4 regions of the Exiguobacterium sp. N4-1P genome follow, and region 1 is predicted to be linked to each of the others. Evidence: riboswitches for the same ligand, from Rfam matches in the RefSeq annotation. Region 1 holds a riboswitch; each other region holds the start of a gene.
The links. A riboswitch is a leader RNA that binds a small molecule or an ion and turns the genes downstream of it on or off. The one in region 1 is predicted to bind thiamine pyrophosphate.
Positions count from the first base shown of each region.

Region 1 (7,843 bases):
GTGCATTACTTCTCACCTGAGCAGGCAAAAGGAAAATTTGCCGATGAAAAATCGGATATTTATTCGCTCGGTGCTGTCCTTTATGAACTCGTGACAGGACACGTCCCGTTCGAAGGAGATTCACCCGTTGCCGTGGCATTAAAACACTTGCAAGATACAGCGCGGCGGCCATCCGTCTTGAATCCTTCCGTGCCGCAAGCGCTAGAAAACTGTATCATGCAGGCACTAGCGAAGGCCCCGCACGATCGGCAACAATCCGTTGCTGAATTTCGGGAAGATATGGTGACGGCATTATCTGTTGAACGAGCAGATGAAGGGGTTCGCGGGGAAGATCCGATGGAGCAAACGATGGTGTTAAGTCCAGTCTCGGCTCCGTCCGGAACTCCGGTCAAGGAAGAAGAAGCTACGGTCGCGACAGTTGTACCGAAGCAAAAGAAAAAAAAGCGATGGTGGATTGTGCTCGTATTCCTCCTCCTACTCGGAGGTGCCGCGACAACGTTCGCGATGTGGCCGGATCCGACAGTCGTTGTGCCGGATGTCGCAAAAGAAGATGCGGACGAGGCCGAAAAACAACTTGAGAAACTCGGTTTTATCGTCGAATCGACTAAGCGATCGAGTGATACGATTGATGAAGGACTTGTCATCAGTCAAGCACCGCGGGCAAAAGTGACCGTCAAAAAAGGTTCGACGGTCAATCTTGTTGTCTCGACGGGCAGTGATCCGGTCGAAGTGCCGGATGTAACGGACGAAACAGAGAAAAAAGCGACCTCGATCTTGAAGGATGCTGGGTTCTCAAAAGTAGATGTCGAAAAAGAAGAGTCGGAAGACATCAAACAAGGCAATGTCATCCGGCAATCGATTTCAGCCGGAACAGAAGTGATTGCAAAGGAACAGACGATTACAATCACGGTATCCGAAGGTTCGTCAGCGTTTGAATTGAAGGATTTGACGAACATGTCGAGTGCTGAAGCAAAAGCGTACTTGGACGCGACAGGTCTCGACGGTACATTCGAACAAGAATTTTCGAGTGAAGTCGAACTGGACCAAGTCATTCGTCAATTTCCGCAAGCGGGTGTCAAAGTCGAGCCGAACGATTCCGTGACGGTCTTTATTTCAAAAGGGGAGGAAGAACAAACCGTGACGGCGACCTTCCCGGAAAAAGTAGCCTACGATGCTGTAGGTGAAGGGGATGAAGATCCGCCGCGGCAAGTCATTCGAATCGAGACGGATGATGCTAAAGGGAAACGTACGGTGATTGAAGAGTCGATTGACAGTGATGAAACATTTGATGTTCCGGTGACGATTGATCCGGGCGAAGAAGGAAAAATCACAATTTATAAAGATGATGTAGTGTATCGCTCGAAAACGATTACCTATAAACAAGCGAAAGCAGAACAATGAGTGTGCTACGAACCGCAAATTGAAGGAGGGCATGGGATGGCAGAAAATCGTATCGAAGAAAATCGGGACGGGACGATCATTCGTCTACAAGGTGGGTTTTATGATGTCATGACGACGCAGGGCGAGGTGCGATCGCGCGCTCGGGGAAACTTCCGAAAACGTGGTATCAGTCCTGTTGTAGGAGATGAGGTCGTATTGCATATCGAAAGCGAAACTGGATACATTTTAGAAGTGAAGGAACGGCAAAATTTCCTGGTTCGTCCACCGGTCGCAAACATCGATCAAGCGTTGCTTGTCGTCTCAGCAGCAGAACCGGACTTTTCAGCCCATTTGCTCGATCGATTTTTAGTCTTAATCGAAGCAAAAGAGATTCAACCTATCATTATCTTGACGAAGATGGATTTGTTGCAAGGAACAGCGGAAGCAGAAGTCCGGACGGCGATTGCCGGTTACCGACAAATCGGTTATCAGGTGATTGAGACGTCGAGTGAGACGCTAGAAGGGGTAGAGGAAGTCCGCCCGCTACTCAAGGAAAAAACAAGTGTGCTCGCGGGACAGTCGGGAGTCGGAAAAAGTTCATTGTTGAATGCGCTCGATGCGACGCTCGATCTCGAGACGAGCCACATCTCGAAATCGCTCGGACGCGGACGACATACGACGCGTCATGTGACGTTAATTCCGCTTGCAGAGGGCTTGATTGCTGATACGCCAGGGTTTTCGAACCTCGATTTTCCACACGAGATGGAAATCGAAGAATTACGTTGGTGTTTTCCAGAATTCGTCGCACGGCAAGATACGTGCAAATACCGTGGTTGCCTGCATTTAAACGAACCAGGCTGTGCTGTCAAAAAATCAGTTGAGGGAGAAGAAATCATGTCCTCACGCTATACGAATTATGGTATGTTTGTAGAGGAAATCAAGAATCGAGCGCGGAGGTATTGAAATGATTAAAATCGCACCATCTATTTTATCAGCAGATTTCGCCAACCTAGAACGAGACGTTAAAGCTGTCGAGGCGGCAGGAGCAGATTACATCCATTTCGACGTCATGGACGGCCAGTTCGTCCCGAACATTTCATTTGGTCTACCCGTCCTCAGTAGTCTTCGTCAAAAGACGGACATGGTCCTTGACGTTCATTTAATGATCGATCGACCAGAAAACTTCGTCGAAGCGTTTGTAGCGGCAGGAGCGGATATTGTCACCTTCCATGTTGAAGCGACGAATCATGTCCATCGTGTCTTGCAACAAATTAAAGGGGCTGGAGCAAAGGCCGGCGTCGTGCTGAATCCACACACGTCACTGTCGACGATTGAACATGTCCTAGAAGAAGTCGACATGGTCTTGTTGATGACGGTCAATCCAGGATTTGGCGGACAAGCTTTCTTGCCGAGCGTCATGACGAAGCTGAAGCAATTAGCGATGATCAAAGCAGAGCGCGGTTTGACGTTCGAAATTGAAATCGATGGTGGTGTCAACGCGGAAACGGCAAAACTGTGTATCGACAATGGGGCAAACGTCCTTGTCGCAGGTTCTGCAATCTACAATGCACCAGACTATGCAGAAGCCATCACTAGTATTCGAAACGCGGCTCACGTATAATAGAGCCAAGACAATTAAATTTTGACCGCAAGGGGTGTCGCGTCAAGCGGCTGAGAGAAGTGAGTAGACTTTAACCCTTCGAACCTGTTCCGTTCAGACGGACGTAGGGATGTGGCGCACGCAGGCAGTACGGCGTCCGTCGTACTGCCTTTTTGTTGTCATCATTATTTTATTTTTAGGAGGAACACAGTATGAAACGATTACGAATGTTAATGGAGATTGCGATTTTCGCGAGTCTCGGTGTTGTATTTGATTTATTGATTCCGTTCAAAATGCCACAAGGCGGATCCATCAGCTTAGCGATGTTACCGATTTTCGTCATGGCCTTTCGTCACGGCGTCGTTGGTGGTGTCATCACGGGTGCGCTCGTCGGAACGATTCAATTGATGTTCGCTCCGCAAGTCTTGACGGTCGTCCAACCGCTGCTTGACTATACGCTTGCATATGGTGTCGTCGGTTTGAGTGGAGTGTTTGCAGGCCAAGTCAAAAAAGCAGCAACAGAAGGTCAAAAAAAGCGTCTCATGACGATTGTTTTGTTTGCGACCTTGTTAGGTGCCGGTCTACGTTACATCTGTCATGTCATCAGTGGAATCGTCTTTTTTGCAGAGTATGCCAAAGGACCGGTCGTTCCTTACTCGTTCATTTATAACGCGACGTATATGGCTCCGTCGTACGTTTTATGTGGGGTCGTTGCAGGTATTTTGCTTACGACAGCACCACGTCTTTTACGTTACTCCGCTCGCGGTATTTAAAGATGAGAGTTTTAATCGTTGCGGCAGGACCGGTAGAAGACGTCCCGACGCTCGCACCATTCGTGAAAGACAAGACGATGATTATCGGTGTTGACGGCGGGATTGCGACATTAGTGGAGCAAGGACTTGATTTTGATGTGGCAATCGGTGACTTTGATTCGCTCGGATACGTTCCGGATGGTGGATTGCTTCATCCGGCAGAAAAAGATGAAACGGACTTAGAACTAGCGTTACGTTACGCTACCGAACAGGCTGCAGGTGCTGAACTACTCATCTTTGGTGCGACGGGTGGTCGGCTCGACATGACGCTACAGAACGTCTATTTGTTAAAACAATTTCCGATGGCACGACTCGTGACGAAACGTGAGGATGTCCGGTACTGGAAAACCGGTCAGTACGAACTCGCGTCTGAAGGGTATCATTACCTGTCATTCATTCCCCTTGTCCCGTCGAACTTGACGTTACGCGGCGTCAAATACCCCTTGACGGAGCATCCTGTTCCGGTCGGTGGTTCGCTGACGGTCAGCAATGAGTGGGTTGGTGTTGCGCAAGTGACGGTCGTCGAAGGGGAAGTCCTCGTCCTGCGCACGCATGAAAAATAAAAACGCGATAGACGCGATTCCATCATATCTCGCTGATGCGACCGGGACATGCGTTCTTCAAGTACACGTCATGACGTCATGAACAAAAAGATAGGTATGGCAAACGCCGATGACTCCGTATGTAAAACGGAAGCATCGGCGTTTTGATTTATTAGTCAGTCGACTGTTTAAGTTCAACGGATTCCGGCACCCGGTGTATCCAGGGCCAGATAACAAGTCATCGTTGTTCGTTTTGAAGTGTCGAACTGGCTGCTTGTTGTTCGCTTTTTGCAGCGATATGTTTTCCTTTGACGAAAAGATGGTAACTTGCCCATGTCAGTAGGAAGAAAGGGACGCCGAGATATAAGGCGACGCGTTGATCGGCTTGAAAACCCAAACTGATTAAGACGAGCAGATTGAGTGAGAATGAGAGGATGGGTAAGACTGGGAAGAACGGTGTTTTGAACTTCAGTTCGTCAAGCGTGTGTCCTGCCTTGATGAATTGGCGTCGGAAAGCGATTTGCGAAGCGGAAATCGAGATCCAACCGACTTGTGCTCCGAGACCGGCGATGGATAATAGCCAGATGAAGACGGTATCTTCTGCGAAGAATGCCGTCAATAAGGATAACATCGCGAACAGCATCGTGAACGTTAAGGCGCGCATCGGCACACCCCGCTGATTGACGATGGCGAGTTTCTTTGAAATCATGCCTTCTTGCGACATCGACCAGAGCATGCGTGTCGCAGCATACAGTCCAGAGTTTCCGACGGATAAGAGTGCCGTCAAAACGACGATGTTCATCAAATCTGCAGCATATGGGATACCGATTGCGTCAAATACCATGATGAAGGGACTGCTGATGCCGCTCGCCAATTCATACGGAATTAAAGCCCCGATAATTGTAATCGAGAGGACGAAGAAAATAAACGTCCGCCAAACCGTATTACGAATCGCTTTCGGAATCGATTTTTCTGGATCACTCGATTCCCCGGCAGCGACACCAATCAATTCTGTTCCTTGGAAAGCGAAGTTGACGGCAATCATCGTCGTCAAGACGCCGAGAGCCCCGTTCGGAAACCAGCCGTTCGCCGTGAAGTTCGCGAACAACGTAGCTGGTCGTTCAGCCGCCATATCAATCCATCCGAACCATGCGGCTCCCCCGAGTCCGATGAAGAACAGGATGGCGAGTACTTTAAGACTTGAAAACCAAAATTCTGCTTCTCCGAATGCTTTCGCAGAGATCGCGTTCAATCCGAATAAGATGACGGTAAATAAGGCGCACCAGATGACGACGGGAACCTGTGGAAACCAGCGATCCATCAGACTACCGGCAGCTGTGATTTCAAGAGCGACGGTCACGGCCCAGCCGAGCCAATAAATCCAACCGACGGCAAAACCGATGCCTGGACCGATAAAACGTGTCGTATACGTTTGGAATGAACCGGACACAGGCATGTGGACAGCCATCTCTCCTAGACAGAGCATCGTTAAGTACATGATTGTTCCGCCGACGATGTAACTGAGGACCGCCCCGAGTGGTCCTGCTTGCGAAATCGTCAACCCTGAACCGAGAAATAACCCCGTCCCGATAATACCACCAAGCGAAATCATGAATAGATGTCGGCTTGTCATGGCTCTTTTTAACTGCATGATGAATTCCCCCTTGAGCAATAAAGTAACTGCCAACTTATTGTAAGCGTTTTCAAATGCTGCGACAATTACTTTAGGAGAAAAATAAAAAAGACGACAAAAAAACCGGAAGGGAAGATTCCCGTCCGGTTTTTGCGCCTTATACGCGTTCGACTTTACCTGATTTAAGAGCTCGAGCTGAAACCCAAACCTTTTTAGGTTTACCGTCAACGAGGATACGTACTTTTTGTACGTTGACTCCCCAAGTGCGTTTCGTTTTGTTCAATGCGTGTGAACGGTTGTTTCCCGACTTCGGCGATTTTCCAGTAACGTAGCATTTACGTGCCATGCGTTCCGCCTCCTTTTATGTTGTTTTGCGTTCGTCCTAATAGACACTTTGCTATCTTAGCATGGTGTCAGGACGGTTGCAACATAAAAAAAGTAGCTGACAAGAAAAAAACTTGACAGAGAACCTCAAAATTTAAAATAATGGATGAGGATGATGGTAAAAGTTCATTTGACCGCTACTATTTTTCACTTATTCATTGTATAGTCAGTACGGCGACTTTTCAATAGTAGGTCCTTATAGTAGAATTACGAGAAGAACACAATTAGTTAAAGGGGGCTACTCAGGTGGCGATCGAGATGAAAACGACCTATGGAAAGATTGATGTAGATAATGATGTCGTCGCGCAACTGGCGGGCGGAGCAGCAATGGAATGTTTTGGTGTCGTTGGTATGGCATCACAATCACAAATCAAAGATGGGCTAGCTGAATTATTGAAACGTGAGAATTTTGCACGTGGCGTCATCGTTCGACAATCTTCAGAACAAGTTCACATCGATATGCATATCATTGTGAGTTACGGTACGAAAATTTCTGAAGTCGCGAACAATGTTCAAAGCCGTGTTAAATATACGTTGAACCAAGCGTTAGGGTTAGAAGTGACATCTGTAAATATTTTTGTCCAAGGAGTCCGTTTGACGAATGTCTAAGACGGAAATAGAGGAGGAAACTTTAGTGAGTGTAGATCGTTTAACAGGAGCCCAATTAGTCAAGATGATTCAAAATGGCGCGGCAAATCTCTATCAAAATGCAGATTTCGTCGATTCACTGAACGTGTTCCCTGTGCCGGATGGCGATACAGGAACGAACATGAACTTGACGATGACATCTGGATCGAAAGAAGCAACAAACGCAACATCTGATTCTGTCGCAGACGTCGCATCAATATTCGCACGAGGTCTTTTAATGGGGGCACGTGGGAACTCTGGTGTTATCTTAAGTCAATTATTCCGTGGTTTCTCGAAATCGATTGAAGGAAAACAAACAATCGATACGAAGGAATTCGCAGATGCCTTGCAAAAAGGTGTTGATACAGCATACAAGGCCGTCATGAAGCCAGTCGAAGGGACGATTTTAACAGTTGCTCGTGAAACAGCAGTCGCTGCGATCGCACAATCGGAAACAACGACGGACTTACTTGAATTGATGCGCGGGATTGTCGAAGCATCAAAAGTTTCACTCGAAGGAACACCCGATCTTTTACCGGTCTTAAAAGAAGTCGGTGTCGTCGATTCTGGTGGACAGGGACTTGTTTGTATTTATGAAGGCTTCCTTGCGACACTCGAAGGAAAAGAACTTGAAAAACCGCATGCTCCTGTCATGGAAGCACTCGTCGAAGCAGAGCATCATAAATCGGCTCAAAGCTTCATGTCGACAGAGGAAATCCATTACGGTTACTGTACAGAAATCATGGTTCGTTTCCAAGATGATAAGTTAGCGAATGCACCGTTCAGTGAAGAAGCATTCCGTAACGAATTATCTGAGTTCGGAGATTCACTGCTCGTCGTCGCAGATGAAGAGTTGCTCAAAGTT
Region 1 is NZ_CP022236.1:1,804,323-1,812,165, reverse strand. Features, by position in the region: gene pknB (Stk1 family PASTA domain-containing Ser/Thr kinase) at 1-1,401, shown strand, start outside; gene rsgA (ribosome small subunit-dependent GTPase A) at 1,438-2,343, shown strand; gene rpe (ribulose-phosphate 3-epimerase) at 2,345-3,001, shown strand; TPP riboswitch at 3,022-3,128, shown strand; gene thiT (energy-coupled thiamine transporter ThiT) at 3,193-3,753, shown strand; gene A0126_RS09460 (thiamine diphosphokinase) at 3,756-4,355, shown strand; gene A0126_RS09455 (amino acid permease) at 4,573-5,985, opposite strand; gene rpmB (50S ribosomal protein L28) at 6,125-6,313, opposite strand; gene A0126_RS09445 (Asp23/Gls24 family envelope stress response protein) at 6,598-6,960, shown strand; gene A0126_RS09440 (DAK2 domain-containing protein) at 6,986-7,843, shown strand, end outside.

Region 2 (7,843 bases), on a different contig from region 1:
TCGATGAGATGGTTCAATTGCTTGAATAAGAGGAAAGGCACCGATTTCTTAATAGGATGTAAACCGTTGCTGCTCTAGGGAGAACAGGTTTCTGGCTATCGTTTTTTCGCCGGTTGATGTTTAGCTTTTAATGTTACGGGGGTATAACTATCATAGCACCGCATCAGCGAGTTGCTTTTACAACCACATGTTTCTCAATATCAGCGTAATGACCTGGGAGAGAAATGCTAACCACTCACTTCGATCTTCATTTTTATGAAATCAATTTGAAATAGCATTCGATGCACCGTCTTGATCCGGAACGATTCGTTCCACTCCTTTCTTCATTACCTTTTGAGGGCTATACCAAATTCAAGGGGGAAATGAACATGTCAGTAACATTAAAAGTAGAAGAACGCGAAGTACGCCCACGCTCACTTAGAAAGCAATTACGTCATGAAGGAAAAGCTCTTGGTGTCGTGTATGGTTACAAAGTGGAAAGTACACCGATTGCCTTTGACGAAAAAGCATTGATCAAAGTCGTTCGCGAACATGGTGAGAATGCACTTGTTGCACTTCAAATCGGTGGTAAAAAAGTCAACACACTGATCAACAAACTCGATATGGATATCTTCACACCAACAATCAAGCACGTTGAATTCATCGCTGTTAAAATGGATGAAGAAACAGAAGTCGAAACAGATATCGTCCTCGTCGGCGAAGCGGCTGGTGCAAAACTTGGTGGATATCTTTCACAAACACTCTTTAAAGTAACAGTTGCAGCTACACCAGATAAATTACCGGAACGCGTCGAAGTCGATGTGACAAATCTTAACCTCGGTGATTCTCTATCGGTTTCGGATTTGCCGGAAGAAAAAGAATACCGTATCGTTACGGAAGGTGACATTCAAGTCGTTGCCGTCGTCGAATCGACACTTGAAGCGGATCTCGAAGAAGCAGATGCTGAAGAACCAGCTGAAGCGACAGAAGAAGTTTCTACTGAAGAACAAACGGAAGAAAAAGAATAATTTTTCTTACCCTCCCCTCGCGGAGGGTTTTTATCTGTATTGACAACTGTCGGTAGAGTCGGTACAGTAAATAGCGTACACACTATATGCACATCCACTAGGGGAGCCCATTGGCTGAGACGATTCACTTCGGACCCTTTGAACCTGATCTAGTTCATACTAGCGTAGGAAAGTGGAGCGGTAATTCGTTCAATTTTTCTGCATGTTTGCAGATTCAGCGACCGCTCTCTTTCATAGAGGGCGGTCTTTTTGTTTGTCTGGTGGTTGTGCCAAAGGGAGATAGGAACATGAACAGTTGGAAAATGAAAGAAATCATTGTCATGATGATGTTGTCGGTTGCTTGCGGGGTACTCTACTTAGGGTGGTCGACATTGTGGTTACCGATTTCCGCGATCTTCGGACCGGTCGGATCGAACTGGATGTTCGGGATTTGGGTCATCGCGAGTCCGCTTGTCGCCTACATCATTCAAAAGCCCGGGGCAGCACTGATTGCAGAAGTCGTCGCCGCGGCTGTCGAATTATTCACGGGGAGTCACTTCGGATTATCGGCCTTATTGATTGGTTTCGCTCAAGGAATCGGTGCCGAAATCGCTTTTGCCCTCTTCGGATACCGGAAGTTCAACACAATGACGTTAGTTCTATCCGGAATGTTCGCCGCAATCGGTAGTATGGTCTATAGTCTTGTCGTCAATGGTTTCGCCTACTATACGACGACGACACTTCTGTTGACGTTTTCCCTTCAACTCGTCAGCGGTGCATTGCTCGGTGGATTACTTGCGAAAGTCATCGTCGATGCGCTCGTCAAGACAGGGACGTTGAACGGTTATGCGATCGGGCGTAAGCGGCGGAAGCCGGATGCAGCATGATTCATTGTAACGACTTGTCTGTCCGCTATCCGGGGCAACATGACAACGTCCTGCACAAGGTGACGGTGACGCTACACGAAGGGGAAACGACGTTGCTCGTCGGACCGAGCGGCAGTGGGAAAACGACGTTTTTACATGTTCTCGCCGGTTTATTACCTGACGCGATCGAAGCCGATGTCAGCGGCCACTGCAAAACGAATGGGACGGTCGGAATCCTTTTTCAAAATCCGGACGACCAGTTCTGCATGCAGACCGTCGGAGCGGAAGTTGCCTTTAGTCTTGAAAATCGCTCAGTCGACCGCAGTCAGATGGATGACCGGGTTGACGCCGTACTGGCACGTGTCGGCCTTGATGTGCCGCTGACGACACCGATTATGCAACTGTCAGGAGGGATGAAACAACGACTCGCCCTCGCCTGCGTCCTAGCCCTTGAGCCGGATATTCTATTGCTTGACGAACCGACGGCGCAACTCGATCCGGCAGGACATCGGGTTTTGATGCAGCTGATTGAGGAACTCCATCACGACCGGACGTTGACGCTCGTTCTGATTGAACATCAGCTTGACCGCTGTGTGACGTTCAGTGACCGGGTGCTCGTCTTCGATCACGGTGGAACGATTTTACGTGATGGTCCGCCGCTTGATGTCTTCGGTCAGCATCGCGCTGAACTCGAACGACGCGGCATTGCAACACCGCTCCTCTACCCGTATGAACTGGAAACCGTGCCCCCCGCTTCTTCCCAGGCGGGGCGGTTACGAAAAGTGACTAACAACCGTCCTCCGGTTCGGCACGACACGACGTTCGCGCTGACGCGCACCGCGTTAGGACGCCGTAAGCAAGTGATTGTCGATAACCTGTCGCTTGCAACACACGCCGGAGAATGGATCATGGTCGTCGGATCGAACGGTGCCGGGAAAAGCACGTTGCTCGAAACACTGGCGAAATTGATTCCGGCGCAAGGCGGTACGGTCCGCTTGTTCGAAAAAGAACTGCGGACATGGAAAAGTCGGAGCTATTACCGACACGTCGGATTCGTCTTTCAACAGCCAGAGCTCCAATTTCTCAAGCAGACGGTCGAAGACGAGCTCGTAATCAGCATGGATGCACCGACGCCGGAGCGGATTGAAACGGCGTTGCAATCCTACCGGTTAACCCATGTCGCCCGTCAGTCGCCCCTCGCCCTGAGCATGGGTCAAAAGCGACGGCTCAGCGTCGCAACGATGTTGTTAGAACCAAAAGACGTCCTGTTACTCGATGAACCGACGTTCGGTCAAGATGCCGAGACGACAAGTCAACTCATCGAGATGTTCGAGCAGGCGCGATTAAACGGGACGACGCTGATCATGGTGACGCATGACATGGAGCTGGTCCACCAGTATGCCGACCGGGTCCTCGTCCTTGGTGACGGGCGACTTCAGTTCGACGGCACACCGGACACTTTGTTTAAAGACGAGACGTTACTCGAGCATAACCAACTCTCTCGTCCGTTATCGTATTTGTATCAGCAACTCGAGGAGGTGAAACGTCGTGCAGGAAAACGACTCCCCGCTCGCACGTATTAATCCGGCACTCAAGCTCGGTGCCCTCCTGTACGTGATGGTGCTCTTGATTGCGGCACCGACGTTACGCGAAACGATAGCCTTACTTTTACTCGCTGCGGTCGGATTGGGCTGCTCCGGTTGGTCACTGTTGACGCTCGCCAAACGGGTCTCCCCCTACCTCGTCTTGTTCTTGCTGACATTTTGGATGATGGCAGCCTTCGGAAAAGGCAGTACGGAAGTTTGGTCATTCGGTTGGTTTCGCGTCACGGAAGAAAGTATCGGTCATGCCTGGTTGATTGCACTGCGGATGCTCGCCTTCGTCTTCCTCAGTTTGACGTTCATCGCGACGACCGACCAAACCCGGTTCGTCATGAGCCTGATTCATCAGTGCCGCCTTCCGGACCGTCTCGCATACGGCTTTTTAGCAGGGATTCGTTTTATTCCGATCTTTCAGCAGGAAATAAGAACAATCCGTCAAGCACGGCGTGTCCGGCAACAGCACTCGATTTGGCCATGGCAGACGTTTTTCGCCATCAGTTTACCGCTTTTTACGAACAGTATCATCCGTTCGGAACAAATCGCGATTGCGATGGAAGCGCGTCGGTTTCAGGCCGAGCGGACGTATTATGTCCGTCCTGTCGTGACGCGTCACGATCAAGTGTTTTTTTGTCTCGTTTGTCTCGTGGCGAGCTTGCTTCGGATTGTCCTATGACATTCATTAGATTAACGCAGACGGATTCAGGGAATCATAGTTTCGGAAGCAGTTAATTTAAAGAAGTAGGTGAAGGTTTGAAACGAATCGTATTAGTCGGGGCAGGTCATGCCCATTTAGAATGTATCAAGGAAGGAACGCATCCGGATGTTGAATGGATCGTCATCAACCCGTCCCGTTACCAGTATTATTCAGGAATGTTCTCCGGTCTTGCGGACGGCACGTATCGACTCGAGGAGACCCGGGTCGATGTCAAAGCACTCTGTTCTCTTCACGGAAAGACATTGATGGAGGACCGTGTCACGCGAATCGATCCGCAAACGAAACAAGTTTTCTGTCAATCGGGTCAAATCATTCCCTATGATGTTGTATCGTGTAACATCGGTTCGAATGACTGGAATGTCTCAGATGCGACGTCACGCGTCACGATCAAGCCGAATTATCAAATCGATCAGGCGCTCCGTCAGTTTAAAGAGGCATCGTCGCCCGTCATCGTCGGGAGCGGTGCTGCTGCAATCGAGATGGCCGCCTCATTCCAATCGGACGGTTGTTCGGTCACACTCGTCCATGATGAACCGCTCCTCGCAGGACACCCGGCAGAAGCAAGCATCCTTGACCGGTTGGATACGCTGGGCGTGACACGCATCGTCGACCGGTTCCTCTCTCTTGATGAGCAAACCGTCCGGCTCCAGTCGGGTCAATCATTCAAAGCGGATGCCGTCCTGTTTTTAGGTGGCGCGTCAGCACTGGATCTGTTCAAGGCATCCGGCCTCTATTGTGACGACCGCGGATTTTTGCTCGTCCACGAGACGTTCCAGTCGCTAGAGGACCCTTCTCTGTTTGCCGTCGGCGACTGTGCGACGCTCGCCGCATATCCGAACACACCGAAGAACGGTGTAACCGCCGTCCGGCAAGCACCGGTCTTGCATGAGAACCTTCTTCGTTTCATCAATCAGGAACGTTTGCGGACGTTCCGGCCGCAAGCGCGTTACTTGACGATTCTTTCGATGGGACATCAGCAAGGGACCTTGCTTTACGGACGACACTATCAGACGAATCATTTGAGCTGGCGTTTGAAACAATGGATCGATCGCCGGTTCATCAAAAGTTATACAACATAAGAACTCGAATTTCGAATGAACTGGGTGTTCGGTTCAAGGCGGAACGTGCACTAAGGTGTCTGCATGTGGAACCTCCTAAAACAGAGAGGTATTCATTCCTCAATCTAGACACAAAAACAGCCATCACATACTTGCGATGGCTGTTTCAGACTGTAGACAACGTGCTATCAGGAAATCAAGCGTCTTTTTTCGTTACTTTCCTCGGGCGAGGCGCAAGCCGTTGCTCCTTGATCCTAACGGACAACGAGCAGGGTCTTGCCTGCCTCTGAAAGTGCGTTAAAAACGCACTTTTTCCCGTAGGAGTCAACGAAACGTGACGCTTTTTAGGGAATACCGTGAGATAAATCCAAATATGCAGACGGTTTAGAGCGTAATCTGTCTTGAATCGCTTAGAACTGCGAACGATTGCCGCTTTGAATACGAGGTGAGACAGGAAAGCGCATCTCGATATAGCATTTTCAGGCTTCATAACCGTTTAGCTACAGCTTTAACAGCCATCGCATACTTACGATGGCTGTTTCGTGTCTTTGATTATTTTAAGAAAGCAAGTAACGTGTCGTTGAATTTTTCGCGTTCATCGAGTACCGTCCCGTGCCCACTCTCTTCAAATGGTTCGATGCGTGAGTTCGGGATTCCTTTTTGCATCTCTTCCGCAAATTCAAACGGACAGACTTTATCTTTTTTGCCATGAATGATTAACGTCTCGACGTCAATCTGCGGCAATTCATTCCGTAAGTCTTCGTCGCGCAAGGCGATTGCCGATAAAATCGTGCCGTGAGAAGAGGCTGCGACACTTAAGTTGTGGAACCATTGTGTCAGCGGTTCTGAATGGTCTTGTTCAAAGAAGATTTTTCCGAATCCTTCAAGCATCGCCGGACGGTCTTTTCTCGTATCGGCAATCAAGTCATCGACTTCGTCTTTTGTCATCCCGTACGGGTACCCTTCCCGTTGCGTGAAGACCGGAGCTGCAGCACCCGCAAGAATCAATTTCGAGATTTTGCTCGATCCGTGGTTGAGCAGATAGCGTAACGCAATCCCGCCCCCCATTGAAAAGCCGAGTAACGCTGCGTCTTTCAGTTCGAGCTGCGTGATGACTTGATCGATGTCAGATGCCATCGTTGCATAATCATATCCGCTGGCTGGAGCATCCGATTTGCCATAGCCGCGGTAATCAACTCCGATGTAACGGTAGCCGGCGTCGAGCAAGGCATTCTTTTGATATTCGAACATGTTGTTATTCGCTGGCCATCCGTGTAACATGACGACCGGTTGTCCTGAACCGACATCTTCGACATAAATTTTAGTTCCGTCAACTGCTTGAATGAATGTACCCATTTGAATAACCCCCGTGTAGTAGTGAAATTCATGATGATTGAGTATTACCCGTTCTGATAGATTATTAACATCTTAAGGTTAAAGTGAAATGAAAAATAGATAAAATATGGAAAAATATATGGTAAAATAAGTAGAAAACGACGGGGAGGGATTGTCATTAAATCATGGTCACTGGCATTAGGACTGGCCTGCAGTCTCGTCTTGACCGGGTGCGGTCAAGAACGTTTATTGAAGCTTGAGTCCGTACCGGCGTACTGGTCAGTCGAACGTTTTACCGATCATCAATTCGTAGACGATGTATCGACGAAAGAGAAAAAACAATTGTTAAAAACGTGCAAGAATAAAAAGACGACGGCACTGCCCTCATCCTACCGGATCCTTAATACATATGAGATGTACTTTTCCTTAAAAACGCTTGAAATGTATGGAGCTCAAACCGAGGTCTTTTATCTCGCTGAAAAAGAAAACCTGTACCTCGCCTGCCGGTCGCGGGATACGCATCAATTAAAAATTCATCCGGTCGAAGCGAAAGACCATCCGTGGGTGAAGGTAGAACAAGGAACGGACAAAACGCCCTTGCAGACGCCGACATTTTTCCCGGTGACGGAAAAACAACGGACACGCCATGCGGATCAAAATCGTGAAGCGAAAACAGAGGGTGATTTCAGCCGTCGTCTCGCACCCTTCCATAACTTACATATGCCGATTGCAGGACAAATACTCGTCATCCTGACAGAGAACAACAAAGAGCACGTGCTCGTCGATGTCCCGACTTCGTTCATCAACCAGACGACAGACTTTTATTTGACGACGCGTCCGAGCGGGAACGGAGCAAATGCGACATATCATTCGATTACTTTCGAAAGTCCCGGTTGGTACCTGCAGGACCGGATCGTAATGACGACATATGATCAGGAAAAAGTCGACATGACGTATCATCCCTTACCGGAGACACTTACGGCGAACCAAACGATTCCGTATGTCACGTTACGCGCAAAAAATGACCTGGATGATATGGAAGAAAAAACGTTGTCCTTACGGTATCAGCCGGTCTATCAGAAGGTGAAGTTATTTGAAATGGATGATGAAGAACGCAATGACGGAATCAAAGGTTTCCTCCACCCGACGATCGAGTCCCTGCAAGAAGGCAACATCCGCAAAATTGGGATCATGCCGGATGAATTATCACTTGCCCTCGCGAACGAACTGAAACAGGTCACCCTCGAGCAACCGCAAGGAAATAAACCGTCGCTTCAGTATT
Region 2 is NZ_CP022238.1:287,781-295,623, reverse strand. Features, by position in the region: gene A0126_RS18115 (DEAD/DEAH box helicase) at 1-29, shown strand, start outside; gene A0126_RS18110 (50S ribosomal protein L25/general stress protein Ctc) at 369-1,007, shown strand; TPP riboswitch at 1,097-1,195, shown strand; gene A0126_RS18105 (ECF transporter S component) at 1,295-1,873, shown strand; gene A0126_RS18100 (ABC transporter ATP-binding protein) at 1,870-3,435, shown strand; gene A0126_RS18095 (energy-coupling factor transporter transmembrane component T family protein) at 3,401-4,126, shown strand; gene A0126_RS18090 (NAD(P)/FAD-dependent oxidoreductase) at 4,204-5,247, shown strand; gene A0126_RS18085 (alpha/beta fold hydrolase) at 5,779-6,582, opposite strand; gene A0126_RS18080 (hypothetical protein) at 6,784-7,843, shown strand, end outside.
Region 2: it holds a riboswitch for thiamine pyrophosphate, as region 1 does, so the genes downstream of both, A0126_RS18105 (ECF transporter S component) here and thiT (energy-coupled thiamine transporter ThiT) in region 1, are expected to answer to the same signal.

Region 3 (7,843 bases), 320 kb from region 1:
TTTGAATTTGCGGAAGAGATGCAAAAAGGAATCCCGAACTCACGCATCGAACCATTTGAAGAGAGTGGGCACGGGACGGTACTCGATGAACGCGAAAAATTCAACGACACGTTACTTGCTTTCTTAAAATAATCAAAGACACGAAACAGCCATCGTAAGTATGCGATGGCTGTTAAAGCTGTAGCTAAACGGTTATGAAGCCTGAAAATGCTATATCGAGATGCGCTTTCCTGTCTCACCTCGTATTCAAAGCGGCAATCGTTCGCAGTTCTAAGCGATTCAAGACAGATTACGCTCTAAACCGTCTGCATATTTGGATTTATCTCACGGTATTCCCTAAAAAGCGTCACGTTTCGTTGACTCCTACGGGAAAAAGTGCGTTTTTAACGCACTTTCAGAGGCAGGCAAGACCCTGCTCGTTGTCCGTTAGGATCAAGGAGCAACGGCTTGCGCCTCGCCCGAGGAAAGTAACGAAAAAAGACGCTTGATTTCCTGATAGCACGTTGTCTACAGTCTGAAACAGCCATCGCAAGTATGTGATGGCTGTTTTTGTGTCTAGATTGAGGAATGAATACCTCTCTGTTTTAGGAGGTTCCACATGCAGACACCTTAGTGCACGTTCCGCCTTGAACCGAACACCCAGTTCATTCGAAATTCGAGTTCTTATGTTGTATAACTTTTGATGAACCGGCGATCGATCCATTGTTTCAAACGCCAGCTCAAATGATTCGTCTGATAGTGTCGTCCGTAAAGCAAGGTCCCTTGCTGATGTCCCATCGAAAGAATCGTCAAGTAACGCGCTTGCGGCCGGAACGTCCGCAAACGTTCCTGATTGATGAAACGAAGAAGGTTCTCATGCAAGACCGGTGCTTGCCGGACGGCGGTTACACCGTTCTTCGGTGTGTTCGGATATGCGGCGAGCGTCGCACAGTCGCCGACGGCAAACAGAGAAGGGTCCTCTAGCGACTGGAACGTCTCGTGGACGAGCAAAAATCCGCGGTCGTCACAATAGAGGCCGGATGCCTTGAACAGATCCAGTGCTGACGCGCCACCTAAAAACAGGACGGCATCCGCTTTGAATGATTGACCCGACTGGAGCCGGACGGTTTGCTCATCAAGAGAGAGGAACCGGTCGACGATGCGTGTCACGCCCAGCGTATCCAACCGGTCAAGGATGCTTGCTTCTGCCGGGTGTCCTGCGAGGAGCGGTTCATCATGGACGAGTGTGACCGAACAACCGTCCGATTGGAATGAGGCGGCCATCTCGATTGCAGCAGCACCGCTCCCGACGATGACGGGCGACGATGCCTCTTTAAACTGACGGAGCGCCTGATCGATTTGATAATTCGGCTTGATCGTGACGCGTGACGTCGCATCTGAGACATTCCAGTCATTCGAACCGATGTTACACGATACAACATCATAGGGAATGATTTGACCCGATTGACAGAAAACTTGTTTCGTTTGCGGATCGATTCGCGTGACACGGTCCTCCATCAATGTCTTTCCGTGAAGAGAACAGAGTGCTTTGACATCGACCCGGGTCTCCTCGAGTCGATACGTGCCGTCCGCAAGACCGGAGAACATTCCTGAATAATACTGGTAACGGGACGGGTTGATGACGATCCATTCAACATCCGGATGCGTTCCTTCCTTGATACATTCTAAATGGGCATGACCTGCCCCGACTAATACGATTCGTTTCAAACCTTCACCTACTTCTTTAAATTAACTGCTTCCGAAACTATGATTCCCTGAATCCGTCTGCGTTAATCTAATGAATGTCATAGGACAATCCGAAGCAAGCTCGCCACGAGACAAACGAGACAAAAAAACACTTGATCGTGACGCGTCACGACAGGACGGACATAATACGTCCGCTCGGCCTGAAACCGACGCGCTTCCATCGCAATCGCGATTTGTTCCGAACGGATGATACTGTTCGTAAAAAGCGGTAAACTGATGGCGAAAAACGTCTGCCATGGCCAAATCGAGTGCTGTTGCCGGACACGCCGTGCTTGACGGATTGTTCTTATTTCCTGCTGAAAGATCGGAATAAAACGAATCCCTGCTAAAAAGCCGTATGCGAGACGGTCCGGAAGGCGGCACTGATGAATCAGGCTCATGACGAACCGGGTTTGGTCGGTCGTCGCGATGAACGTCAAACTGAGGAAGACGAAGGCGAGCATCCGCAGTGCAATCAACCAGGCATGACCGATACTTTCTTCCGTGACGCGAAACCAACCGAATGACCAAACTTCCGTACTGCCTTTTCCGAAGGCTGCCATCATCCAAAATGTCAGCAAGAACAAGACGAGGTAGGGGGAGACCCGTTTGGCGAGCGTCAACAGTGACCAACCGGAGCAGCCCAATCCGACCGCAGCGAGTAAAAGTAAGGCTATCGTTTCGCGTAACGTCGGTGCCGCAATCAAGAGCACCATCACGTACAGGAGGGCACCGAGCTTGAGTGCCGGATTAATACGTGCGAGCGGGGAGTCGTTTTCCTGCACGACGTTTCACCTCCTCGAGTTGCTGATACAAATACGATAACGGACGAGAGAGTTGGTTATGCTCGAGTAACGTCTCGTCTTTAAACAAAGTGTCCGGTGTGCCGTCGAACTGAAGTCGCCCGTCACCAAGGACGAGGACCCGGTCGGCATACTGGTGGACCAGCTCCATGTCATGCGTCACCATGATCAGCGTCGTCCCGTTTAATCGCGCCTGCTCGAACATCTCGATGAGTTGACTTGTCGTCTCGGCATCTTGACCGAACGTCGGTTCATCGAGTAACAGGACGTCTTTTGGTTCTAACAACATCGTTGCGACGCTGAGCCGTCGCTTTTGACCCATGCTCAGGGCGAGGGGCGACTGACGGGCGACATGGGTTAACCGGTAGGATTGCAACGCCGTTTCAATCCGCTCCGGCGTCGGTGCATCCATGCTGATTACGAGCTCGTCTTCGACCGTCTGCTTGAGAAATTGGAGCTCTGGCTGTTGAAAGACGAATCCGACGTGTCGGTAATAGCTCCGACTTTTCCATGTCCGCAGTTCTTTTTCGAACAAGCGGACCGTACCGCCTTGCGCCGGAATCAATTTCGCCAGTGTTTCGAGCAACGTGCTTTTCCCGGCACCGTTCGATCCGACGACCATGATCCATTCTCCGGCGTGTGTTGCAAGCGACAGGTTATCGACAATCACTTGCTTACGGCGTCCTAACGCGGTGCGCGTCAGCGCGAACGTCGTGTCGTGCCGAACCGGAGGACGGTTGTTAGTCACTTTTCGTAACCGCCCCGCCTGGGAAGAAGCGGGGGGCACGGTTTCCAGTTCATACGGGTAGAGGAGCGGTGTTGCAATGCCGCGTCGTTCGAGTTCAGCGCGATGCTGACCGAAGACATCAAGCGGCGGACCATCACGTAAAATCGTTCCACCGTGATCGAAGACGAGCACCCGGTCACTGAACGTCACACAGCGGTCAAGCTGATGTTCAATCAGAACGAGCGTCAACGTCCGGTCGTGATGGAGTTCCTCAATCAGCTGCATCAAAACCCGATGTCCTGCCGGATCGAGTTGCGCCGTCGGTTCGTCAAGCAATAGAATATCCGGCTCAAGGGCTAGGACGCAGGCGAGGGCGAGTCGTTGTTTCATCCCTCCTGACAGTTGCATAATCGGTGTCGTCAGCGGCACATCAAGGCCGACACGTGCCAGTACGGCGTCAACCCGGTCATCCATCTGACTGCGGTCGACTGAGCGATTTTCAAGACTAAAGGCAACTTCCGCTCCGACGGTCTGCATGCAGAACTGGTCGTCCGGATTTTGAAAAAGGATTCCGACCGTCCCATTCGTTTTGCAGTGGCCGCTGACATCGGCTTCGATCGCGTCAGGTAATAAACCGGCGAGAACATGTAAAAACGTCGTTTTCCCACTGCCGCTCGGTCCGACGAGCAACGTCGTTTCCCCTTCGTGTAGCGTCACCGTCACCTTGTGCAGGACGTTGTCATGTTGCCCCGGATAGCGGACAGACAAGTCGTTACAATGAATCATGCTGCATCCGGCTTCCGCCGCTTACGCCCGATCGCATAACCGTTCAACGTCCCTGTCTTGACGAGCGCATCGACGATGACTTTCGCAAGTAATCCACCGAGCAATGCACCGCTGACGAGTTGAAGGGAAAACGTCAACAGAAGTGTCGTCGTCGTATAGTAGGCGAAACCATTGACGACAAGACTATAGACCATACTACCGATTGCGGCGAACATTCCGGATAGAACTAACGTCATTGTGTTGAACTTCCGGTATCCGAAGAGGGCAAAAGCGATTTCGGCACCGATTCCTTGAGCGAAACCAATCAATAAGGCCGATAATCCGAAGTGACTCCCCGTGAATAATTCGACAGCCGCGGCGACGACTTCTGCAATCAGTGCTGCCCCGGGCTTTTGAATGATGTAGGCGACAAGCGGACTCGCGATGACCCAAATCCCGAACATCCAGTTCGATCCGACCGGTCCGAAGATCGCGGAAATCGGTAACCACAATGTCGACCACCCTAAGTAGAGTACCCCGCAAGCAACCGACAACATCATCATGACAATGATTTCTTTCATTTTCCAACTGTTCATGTTCCTATCTCCCTTTGGCACAACCACCAGACAAACAAAAAGACCGCCCTCTATGAAAGAGAGCGGTCGCTGAATCTGCAAACATGCAGAAAAATTGAACGAATTACCGCTCCACTTTCCTACGCTAGTATGAACTAGATCAGGTTCAAAGGGTCCGAAGTGAATCGTCTCAGCCAATGGGCTCCCCTAGTGGATGTGCATATAGTGTGTACGCTATTTACTGTACCGACTCTACCGACAGTTGTCAATACAGATAAAAACCCTCCGCGAGGGGAGGGTAAGAAAAATTATTCTTTTTCTTCCGTTTGTTCTTCAGTAGAAACTTCTTCTGTCGCTTCAGCTGGTTCTTCAGCATCTGCTTCTTCGAGATCCGCTTCAAGTGTCGATTCGACGACGGCAACGACTTGAATGTCACCTTCCGTAACGATACGGTATTCTTTTTCTTCCGGCAAATCCGAAACCGATAGAGAATCACCGAGGTTAAGATTTGTCACATCGACTTCGACGCGTTCCGGTAATTTATCTGGTGTAGCTGCAACTGTTACTTTAAAGAGTGTTTGTGAAAGATATCCACCAAGTTTTGCACCAGCCGCTTCGCCGACGAGGACGATATCTGTTTCGACTTCTGTTTCTTCATCCATTTTAACAGCGATGAATTCAACGTGCTTGATTGTTGGTGTGAAGATATCCATATCGAGTTTGTTGATCAGTGTGTTGACTTTTTTACCACCGATTTGAAGTGCAACAAGTGCATTCTCACCATGTTCGCGAACGACTTTGATCAATGCTTTTTCGTCAAAGGCAATCGGTGTACTTTCCACTTTGTAACCATACACGACACCAAGAGCTTTTCCTTCATGACGTAATTGCTTTCTAAGTGAGCGTGGGCGTACTTCGCGTTCTTCTACTTTTAATGTTACTGACATGTTCATTTCCCCCTTGAATTTGGTATAGCCCTCAAAAGGTAATGAAGAAAGGAGTGGAACGAATCGTTCCGGATCAAGACGGTGCATCGAATGCTATTTCAAATTGATTTCATAAAAATGAAGATCGAAGTGAGTGGTTAGCATTTCTCTCCCAGGTCATTACGCTGATATTGAGAAACATGTGGTTGTAAAAGCAACTCGCTGATGCGGTGCTATGATAGTTATACCCCCGTAACATTAAAAGCTAAACATCAACCGGCGAAAAAACGATAGCCAGAAACCTGTTCTCCCTAGAGCAGCAACGGTTTACATCCTATTAAGAAATCGGTGCCTTTCCTCTTATTCAAGCAATTGAACCATCTCATCGACCGATAACGCAAGTGACGCCGGTTGTTCAAGTATGTCCGTCACGAGTGTCGCTTTCCGTTCCTGCAGCTCGATGATTTTTTCTTCGATCGTGCCTTTCGTGATTAATTTAATGACTTCGACCGTCTGTGTTTGTCCCATCCGGTGTGCCCGGTCAGCCGCTTGCTGTTCGACAGCCGGATTCCACCAACTGTCATATAAGATGACAGTATCCGCCGTCGCCAGGTTCAGTCCGGTGCCGCCCGCCTTCAGTGAAATCAAAAACAGATCGACTTCGCCTGCATTAAAACGGTCGCAGCGTTCGAGACGCTCCGCAATCGGTGTATCCCCGCGCAGTTCGAAATGAGGGAGGTGCAACTCATGCAGGTCGTTCCGAATCAAATCGAGCATTTTTGTAAACTGTGAAAAAATTAAGATCCGTTTGTCTGCTGCCCGTTTTTCTTGAATCAAGGCGAGCAACCGGTCCCGTTTCGCCGACCGGCCGCGGTAGTTTTCGACGAACAACCGGGGGTCGCAACAGATTTGCCGGAGCCGGGTCAATCCGGCGAGTAACTTCATCCGTTCTTCCGGTTTTGACTGATCGAGATGCTGTAACGTCTCGAGCTGTAACTTTGCCAAGTGGGCGGCATAGAGTTTTTTCTGTGCCGCCGTCAGTTCCGTGTACTGATGGACGACTTGTTTCGCCGGCAACTGTTGCAAAACATCTTTTTTCGTCCGGCGCAGCAAAAACGGTTCGACGAATTGTTGGACGTCCCGTGCTGACCAGTCGAGAAACCGTTGCCGGTCCGGCAAGAGTGCCGGGAAGACGACGTCAAAGATTGACCAGAGATCAAGCGTCTTGTTTTCGAGCGGCGTCCCCGTCAAGGCAAACCGCCGCGTCGCCCACAGTTGTTTTAAGCTGACCGTCGTCTGCGACCGTGGATTCTTCAGATGTTGTGCTTCATCAAAAAAGATACAATCGTAATGGATCGTTTGATGATTTTTGATGTCGAGCCGGAGCGACGGGTAGGAGATGATGAGAATGACGTCGTCCGGCAAGTCTTCGAGCTGTCGTAAGCGCGACGCACGACTCCCGCTGAGCACACGGACGGTGCGTGTCGGAGCAAAGCGGTGCAGCTCTGCTGCCCAATTGTAGAGGAGTGACGCCGGGGCGACGATCAAGACACGTGCACTCGGGAGCGTTTCGATATAACCGATGGCTTGGATCGTTTTGCCGAGTCCCATCTCGTCCGCTAAGATGCCATGACAGTCGTGTGCCGCAAGACTCTTGAAGAAGCGGACGCCGTCTTGCTGATACGGCAAAAGTTGTGTCGCGAGCGGTTCCGGTAACGCCAGTCGCTCTGTTTTTCCGGCTTTCATCTCGAGCAATCGTTCCTTCAGTTGACTGTGGACCGTCAAGAAGGCAGCCGGGGTCAACAGGGCCAAGTTCGGCACGGCAGGAACGGTCAATTCCGCTTCAAGTAACGTCTGTTCCGTCGCTTCGACTTCCTGTAACAGCCGTTTGATTTGCGTGAAGGCACGGTCTTCAAGCGACAGCAATTGTCCCGAACGTAAACGGTGGTACGTCTTTTGCGTCACGAGTGACGCGAGGACCGCCGACAGTTCTTGTTCTGAAATCCCGTCCATCGAAAACTTGAACGTCAACCAATCGAGTCGCTTCGTCACGTTGACTTCAATTTTCGGATGGAATGGACCGGGGAGCAATGCCGTTTTGATGCTCGCCGTCGCGTATAACTCGAGTTGACCGAGGGCAACCATCGGGTCAAGTAAACCTTTTAAGACAACGTAGTGATTACTTTCTCCTTCTACTACATAACGGGCTTGATCCGCGCAGAGTCCTGTCGCTTCCAAATAACGCGTCACCGCCCGCTCCGTCGACAAGTCACGCCCGATCCAGCGTGTCGGAGTCAACGGGTTGACGGTTTTGCCGTCGTA
Region 3 is NZ_CP022236.1:1,480,371-1,488,213, forward strand. Features, by position in the region: gene A0126_RS07815 (alpha/beta fold hydrolase) at 1-132, shown strand, start outside; gene A0126_RS07820 (NAD(P)/FAD-dependent oxidoreductase) at 664-1,707, opposite strand; gene A0126_RS07825 (energy-coupling factor transporter transmembrane component T family protein) at 1,785-2,510, opposite strand; gene A0126_RS07830 (ABC transporter ATP-binding protein) at 2,476-4,041, opposite strand; gene A0126_RS07835 (ECF transporter S component) at 4,038-4,616, opposite strand; TPP riboswitch at 4,716-4,814, opposite strand; gene A0126_RS07840 (50S ribosomal protein L25/general stress protein Ctc) at 4,904-5,542, opposite strand; gene A0126_RS07845 (DEAD/DEAH box helicase) at 5,882-7,843, opposite strand, start outside.
Region 3: it holds a riboswitch for thiamine pyrophosphate, as region 1 does, so the genes downstream of both, A0126_RS07835 (ECF transporter S component) here and thiT (energy-coupled thiamine transporter ThiT) in region 1, are expected to answer to the same signal.

Region 4 (7,843 bases), 630 kb from region 1:
TTGAGCTCTGATGTTTGTTCGGTATATGGGCTGTTTGTTGTTGTTCGAAAATTTGGGCAAGAGGGGACGCGTCTGGTTCAACTTCGATCAGATGATTCGCATGTGCTTCAACATCTTCCCGTCGTTCGACGCTACAAGGTGACAGATAGAACGGATTTAAGTTCGTCCGGTACCGATCTGGATTCCAATTCGCCTGCTGAACCGGTTCAGCTGTCTGTTCTGTCCGCTTCGTCTGGTCCGATGATTGGACCACTTTATCGAATTCTTGTTTCATCCTAATCACTCCTCTTCGCTTTCAGTCTACCTAAAACGCCATTTTGTGTCTTGAAGTCTTATTTACCTCTTTTCAAAACATCTAAAACATATATTTTGAATGTTAGTTTGATTTTTTTGTGACTTTTTAACCAAAAAAGGCGTGATAGAGCTGTTTTGCACGGACGAGTTCCTGTTCCCCATGAATCAGGACGCGTCCGTCACGAAAGGCGACGAATCGATGCGTCTCCGTCTTAAAACTGAGCAAGTACGGATTTTTCGCGACGATACTGACGACCGGGCTCAGATTCTGTTCAAGACGTTCTAAGTCACGCGCCTCATCTCCACGGACCTGGACGGCGTCACGTCCACACAATGTTGTAAACTGCACCGGCATGTGCGTCAAATACGGATAGGTCCGGTTCTCGCCGCAGGACGGGCATGATGCCTTCTTCAAAGACGCGACATTGATGCGGCTCTGTTCATTCGTCCAGACGTCGAACGCGAGCAATTCCTGCCGTAGCGCGTCCGTCGCACCGACGAGGAGCTTCAAGGCTTCCGCGACTTGATACGCGGCGACGAGTTGAATCGCCGGACCAATCACACCCGCCGTCTCGCACGTCGCTTGCCCGCGTGGTAAATGTTCGAGCAAACAATGCAGGCACGGGGTCTCGTCCGGGAGGACCGTATAGGTCATGCCGTAACTCCCGACGCAGCCGCCGTAAATCCACGGAATCTTGTGTTGCGCCGCCACATCATTGATCAGCATCCGGATATCGAAGTGATCGGTTGCGTCAAGAATCAAATCGACACCAGGAATCAATTGCGGTAATTCGTAACGCGTGACATCGGTGACGTGGGCTATAATCTCGACTTCCTGATTGATGGCATTTAAGCGGCGCTCCGCCGCGATCGCTTTCGGGACATGCTGCGCGGCATCGTCCTCCGTGTAAAGGTGCTGCCGCTGGAGATTGCTCCACTCGACGTAATCACGGTCGACGATCGTCAGCTTGCCGATTCCGGCACGGACGAGTTGTTCGGCACTTGCCGTTCCGAGTGCGCCCATGCCGATGATGAGAACATGTTTTTTTGTCAGCTCATCTTGTCCCGCCTGACCGATCGGCCGAAACCGGGTTTGCCGTGAATAACGATCCGTCATCGACTCATCCCTGTCTCGGGACTACTCGCCGTCGCGTACCGTTTCTTTTCGATCCGTCCCGCTTCAAAGCCAAGTCGTCCCGCTTCGACGGCAAGCTTCATCGCTCGCGCCATCTTGACCGGGTCTTTCGCATGGGCGACGGCCGAATTAAGTAAGACGGCGTCTGCACCGAGTTCCATTGCGTAGGCGACATCGGTCGGTGAACCGATTCCTGCATCGACGATGACTGGGACCGTCATCTGTTCGATGATGAAGCTTAAGGCCAGTGGATTAAGGATTCCTTGTCCGGATCCGATTGGGGACGCGGCAGGCATGATGGCGTGACACCCGAGTTCTTCCAGTCTTCGTGCCAACAACAGATCGTCTGACGTATACGGTAAGACGGTGAATCCTTCTTTTAATAATTCTTCCGATGCCCGCAACGTTTCGATTGGGTCCGGTAACAGCGTTTTATCACAGCCGATGACTTCAACTTTGACCATGTCGCACAGTCCGGACGCGCGGGCGAGTTTTGCCAGCCGAACCGCTTCTTCCGCTGTCTTCGCCCCCGCCGTGTTCGGTAATAAATGATACTGACTCAAATCAAGCGCCTCTAAAAAGTTCGGTTGACTCGCTTCAAAGATATCCATCCGGCGAACGGAAAAGGTCAGGATGTCTGCTCCTGATGCCTCGACTGCTTGCTGCTGTGTCGTCACGTCGGGGTATTTGCCCGTTCCGAGTAATAACCGCGACTGAAATGTCGTTTGACCAATCGTTAACATGATTAACCGCCTCCTACGAAGTGAACGATTTCAAAAGAATCGCCTGTTTGAATGGGTGTGTTTTGGTATGCTGTCCGCTCGACAATCTGTCGATTCTGTTCGATGATGACCATTTTTTCCGTCAAATTGAGATGATGAATCAATCCGTCGATTGTCGAAATCGATCCGTCAAGCGTATACGGTTGACCATTAATGGTGAGTTGCATTCGTGTTCCTCCTCGATTCATGTAATGAAAACGGACGAAGCTCATATTTCGGCGTGATTCCCGTTACCTCGTCTGCCAGGACGGACGCCGTGATCGGGGCGAGTAATATCCCGTGCCGATGATGCCCGGTCGCGACGAATAGGTGCCCGACTCCCGGGACCTGCCCGAGATAAGGCAATCCGTCCGCTGTTTGTGGACGAATCCCGGACCAGATGTCCACGATTTCCGCTTCTCTGATTGCCGGGAACAGTCGCGCCGCCGCCTGCAGGAGATGTTCAATCCCGCTGACGCTGACCCCTGTCGTCTCGTCACCGATCCGTTCCGTCGCCCCGATGATGATCCGTCCGTCAAACTTCGGAACGAGGTACACGTCGTCGCTAAACAACGTCTCGGTCAAGACATGTCCCGTAAGCCGGACGGCGAGGCATTCGCCTTTGACCGGTACCGTCGCGATCTCGACACCACTCGTCGCGAGTAACGCTTCTGATCCCCGACCGCTTGCGACCACGACGTTCCCGGCTTCGCGCTTACCGTTACTTGTCGCAACGCCGACGACGGTCGCCCCTGCCCGGAGCAGTCCCGTGACCATTGTCTGTTCTTCAATCACACCTCCGCGGGCTTTAATCGCGTGACGGAGCGAACGCGTCAACTGGACGGGATCGATTTGACCGACTGAAGCGAACCGGATGTCCCCGTCTGCACGGATCAGTCGAAACGGGTTTTCTTTATAGCCACTATCAATGCCGGTCTCATTAAACAGCTCACGGACGAGGTCGGGATAAAGCTGTCGACTCGCTGCTGCCAGTTGATGTAAGGCAGGAATCAGTTCATGATCCGTCGCAAGCATGCCGGCTGCTGCCCGCGTCGCTCCTTCACTGGAACGATTTTGCTCAAGCACGCGTACCGGTTGTCCTCGTTTGAGCAATTCGTAGGCGAGTGTCAAACCGATTACGCCTGCGCCGACGATTAACGTCTCTTTTGCTTTCATTGATCAATCACCTCGCGATACGACTGGACTGCTTCGACCGGATTTGCCTGACCGAGAATCCCTGACATCACAGCGATGCCAGCAACTCCGGTCGCGAGGACACCCGCGACATTCTCCGGCTGAATCCCGCCAATCGCGATGACGGGGACTTTTGAAAACGTGACGATTTGCGCGAGTGCCGCTAGTCCGCGCGGGGCGACGTCCTGTTTTGACGCCGTCGCAAAGACATGACCATACATGACGAAGTCGCTGTCCGTCTCAAGCGCTTCCGTCAAGGAGTGGATTGATCGGCCGATTTGTAGCTCGCTGAATTGACGCCGCACGACAGCGACGGGAATACTGCGCGATGTCAACTGGACACTTGACTTCGTCACGAGGGCGACATCGAGCCGGTCATGGACGATTAGTTTTTCACGTGGAACACCGGCGCATACTAGCTCCTCGATCAATTGGACGAGTCGGTCCGCCGACCAACCCGGTTCCCGGATATGAATCATGTCGACATAAGGCACAACAGCCGGCAAGACTTCTAGAAGATGTGTCAGCTCTTTTGTCCCGGTCGTCACAATATGTAACTTCGGACGCATACCTTCTCCTCCTTGCTACACAAAAAGGACCACCCCATGAACATGATGGAGTGGTCCGAAAAATGTCCAGGTAAGACCTGAGACAGGATGATAATCAGAAGCCACTTCCCTCCGCTAGTACGAACTAGATCAGGTTCAAAGGGTCCGGATATTTCCGTCTCAGTCTGCTGCGAGACTCCCCTAGTGTAGAACTATTTAGTGTTGGTTGGTTCATTCGTAGTCTACCATGACCGCTCGCTTGATTTCTAGTCTGACTTGTCAGTTCAGCCAATCCGTGACCGTTTTGACCTGTTCCGTCAATTGTTCACGCGTTGGAATCAGCTTCGTGTCTGCTAAATCATACGTTTGTTTCAGACGTAAGACACGTGTCACTTTCGCGTCGAGGTCAGCCCGTGATAGTGACTTGTCCTTGATCCCCTGCATAATTGCCGCATGAACATCCGTGTAAGCACCGGCTTGCGAGAACATCGCCATGTCGGCACCACGTTCGAGGGCGAGACGCGAAGCTTGGGCGAGACCATATTGTTTCGTGATCGCACCCATTACGAGGTCGTCCGTCACGATGACGCCATCGAACTTCAACTCGTCACGCAACAGTTGTTGCATGACCGGCTCTGATAACGACGACGGATTGTCTGGGTCGAGCGCCGGGAATAAAATGTGTGCGACCATCACCATTTCCGCTCCGGCATCGATTGCCGCTTTGAACGGGACGAGTTCCAGTTGCTCGAGTTGCGCTTTCGTCTTCGTCACGGTCGGTAAGCCGACATGCGAATCGACGGTCGTATCCCCGTGTCCGGGAAAATGTTTGATGACCGGCACGACATCTTCCGACTTGATTCCCTGCATTAACGGGACACCGAGCCGGGCGACATCATCCGGCTCAGCGCTCAGTGCCCGGTCCCCGATGATCGGGTTCGCCGGATTGCTGTTGACATCAAGAACCGGGGCAAAATCCATATTGAATCCATAAAACCGTGACATCGCACCAAATGCCTGTCCGGTCTTTTGCATCAATGCCGGATCGTTTTTCTGACCGAGCGTCAAACTCGGAGGTAAATGAAACGTTTGATCCGGGACACGGCTGACCCGTCCTCCTTCTTCATCGAAACCGAGGAACGCGAGCGGTTCGGCGGCTTGTGCGTCCTTGATTGCTGCCGTCAAGGTTTTCAGCTGGGCGTCTGACGTGATATTGCCTCCGAGTAACAGGACACCGCCTATCGCGTGATTGTTTAACAGACTTCGGTCCGCGTCCGATAACGTCGTCCCGCTGATCCCGATATACAGCAATTGATCGACCTTTTCAGCAGTCGAGAGTTTGGCGAGCTGACGTTTGATGTCTTGCTCCGCCTGTTCGGCAGCCGTCGGTTCGTCGGCTGCCGGCTGTTGCTGACTCGTCTTCGGTTCCGGTTTCGTCTTCGGTTCTGTTGCTGGTTCACTCGCGCATGCCGTCAAAAAGCAAGCCGTTAAAAGCAGGTAAATCGGTTTCAAAGCGGTTCCTCGTTTCGGACGCCATTGATTGAATAATAGACTTCAATTTCAGCATTCAGTGATTTCGAGACAGAACAGTATTTATCTTTTGATAACGACACGGCCCGGCGGACTTTATCGTCCGGTAAGTCGCCTTCGAGACGATAATGAATCGAAATCGTCGTAAAGCGGCGCGGGTGTTCCGTCGCCCGTTCTCCCTCAATGTCCATCTCAAACGAGGTTAACGGTAAACGCATTTTTTCTAAAATGGAGACGATGTCCATTCCCGTACAGCCGGCGACGGCGTGTAACAACAATTCAGTTGGTCGTGGTGCTCCGTTCTCCCCGTTATTTTCAGGTGCTGCATCCATTGCCAGTTGGTGTCCGGACTCCGTCACTCCACTAAAGCCCATCTTGTGATTCCATGTAATTGTCGCTTGCATTTTTCTCACTACCTTTCGATTTTTAGTTCGGTTCGCTTCGCTCTCCTTCATTATAGCGTAGTCTCACCTGAAGAAAATTGACATGCTATTCAAAATAATTCTTCTTTTCCGTTTCCATCCGATTCCCGTTCACCTGACACACGAATCATGCTATTCTGAAAAACGATAGTTTCGCGCTGCTTAGCGCTAGAATTGAGGAATTGATATGTCATCTACTACCCGTTTAAGTAAAACGGACTGGCTTTTAATCGCCACCCTCTCCTTACTGACGTTCGTCTTAGGCACAAGCGAATTCGTCATTGTCGGGATTTTATCAGAAATCGCTTCGGCCCTCGGAATTACGATTGCGAAAGCCGGCGCACTCGTCTCCGCCTTTGCGATTGCCTTCGCGATCGGGACACCGTTCACGATGTCGATCACGGGACGCTTCGAACGTCGCAAATTGATGCTCAGCCTGATCTTTGTTTGGGTCGTCTTGAACTTTTGCAGCAGCATCGCCGACACCTACTCGCTACTGCTCGCAACACGGATCGTCACGGCCGTCCTGACCGGTGTCTTGATTTCGCTTGCGATGGTCGTCGCGAGTGACAGTGTCCCGGTCGCGAAACGCGGTGTCGCCGTGTCGTTCATCTTCGGCGGCTTCACGCTCGCGAACGTCTTCGGCGTCCCGATCGGCACGTTCATCGGGCAACATGCCGGTTTTGAAGCGACGTTTTGGCTGACGACAGCCCTCGGACTGATTGCTTTTTTCGCCGTTTTCAAAGTCGTCCCGCGGCAACAGGCGACGGCGTCAAGTTCCGTTAAGGATCAACTGCGCCTGCTCGCGAACCCACGTATCATGATTGCTTTCTTCATCCCGTCGTTCGGATTTGGTGCGACCTATGTCGTCTACACGTACCTCGTGCCGATCCTCGAACTTGAACTCGAGCTGCCGCGGGCCTGGATCAGTCCAATCCTCCTCGCGTACGGCGTCGTCTCGATTTTCAGTAACATTCTGGCCGGGAAAATCGCCAGTCATAATCCGATCGGTCGGTTACGGTTTGTGTTCGTCGTGCAAGCGTTCGTCTTGGCGGCCTTATATGTCACGACGTCATCCGTCACGCTCGGACTGATCAATATCGCTTTGATGTCACTGATGTCGATTTTATTGACGACATCGACACAAATCTATCTGATTGACTTGGCGGAAAAGTTCAACCCGGAAGCAAAAGGACTCGCTGCGTCCTTGATGCCGGTCGCAAGTAACGTCGGGATCGCTTTCGGCTCCGCGCTCGGTGGACTCGTTTACGCGAGCGGACCGATGATGAATACGGCGCTCGTCGGCGGACTTGTCGCTTTGCTTGCCGCGTTGTTGACTGCAATCAGCTTCCGACTCGACCGGCGCTCATAATCAAGTAACTTGAACATAATGATCCAATGAACCCGCATCCTATAAACTGGTAACTGGTAGTACGAAAGGGAAACTAACGTTTGAGCTTCTATTCATACCCATAATAAAAGCACGATGCCCCTTTCTTCCAGGACGGCATCGTGCTTTTTCGATTATTTTTCAAACTCTAAAATCGTTTGTTGCATCGGAACACCAGACATCGAAACCGTCCGTTCAACGAAAAGATAACGTTTCCCGCTTACTAAAAAGCGGCGGTTTCCTAAGTACTCGACCTGTTTTCCGTCCTGCTTTAATTTCTGCTCAATTGCTTTGACATGCTCATCGAGCGTATAAAAACGATCGTCAAACGTCATCGTGATATTTTTCTTTTTGAAGCCAAGTAAGTAACTGAAGAAAAACCAAAATGCTGCCCCGACTGCAATGATCCCCAAAATGATTTCCATCCGAACTTCCCCCTTTGTTTAACCTATTCTACGGATACCCACCTAAAAAGTTCCTGTTTTTTTGATTATTTTGTCATTTACCAAAGGCTTATACGATTCTTTTATAAAGGGGTGAAGCGTCTGCATCAAAAAAAGAGCCTTATC
Region 4 is NZ_CP022236.1:1,172,631-1,180,473, reverse strand. Features, by position in the region: gene A0126_RS05990 (hypothetical protein) at 1-274, opposite strand, end outside; gene A0126_RS05985 (ThiF family adenylyltransferase) at 401-1,411, opposite strand; gene A0126_RS05980 (thiazole synthase) at 1,408-2,172, opposite strand; gene thiS (sulfur carrier protein ThiS) at 2,175-2,378, opposite strand; gene A0126_RS05970 (NAD(P)/FAD-dependent oxidoreductase) at 2,362-3,366, opposite strand; gene A0126_RS05965 (thiamine phosphate synthase) at 3,363-3,953, opposite strand; TPP riboswitch at 4,043-4,145, opposite strand; gene nagZ (beta-N-acetylhexosaminidase) at 4,212-5,444, opposite strand; gene A0126_RS05955 (OsmC family protein) at 5,441-5,866, opposite strand; gene A0126_RS05950 (MFS transporter) at 6,072-7,256, shown strand; gene A0126_RS05945 (hypothetical protein) at 7,409-7,699, opposite strand.
Region 4: it holds a riboswitch for thiamine pyrophosphate, as region 1 does, so the genes downstream of both, A0126_RS05965 (thiamine phosphate synthase) here and thiT (energy-coupled thiamine transporter ThiT) in region 1, are expected to answer to the same signal.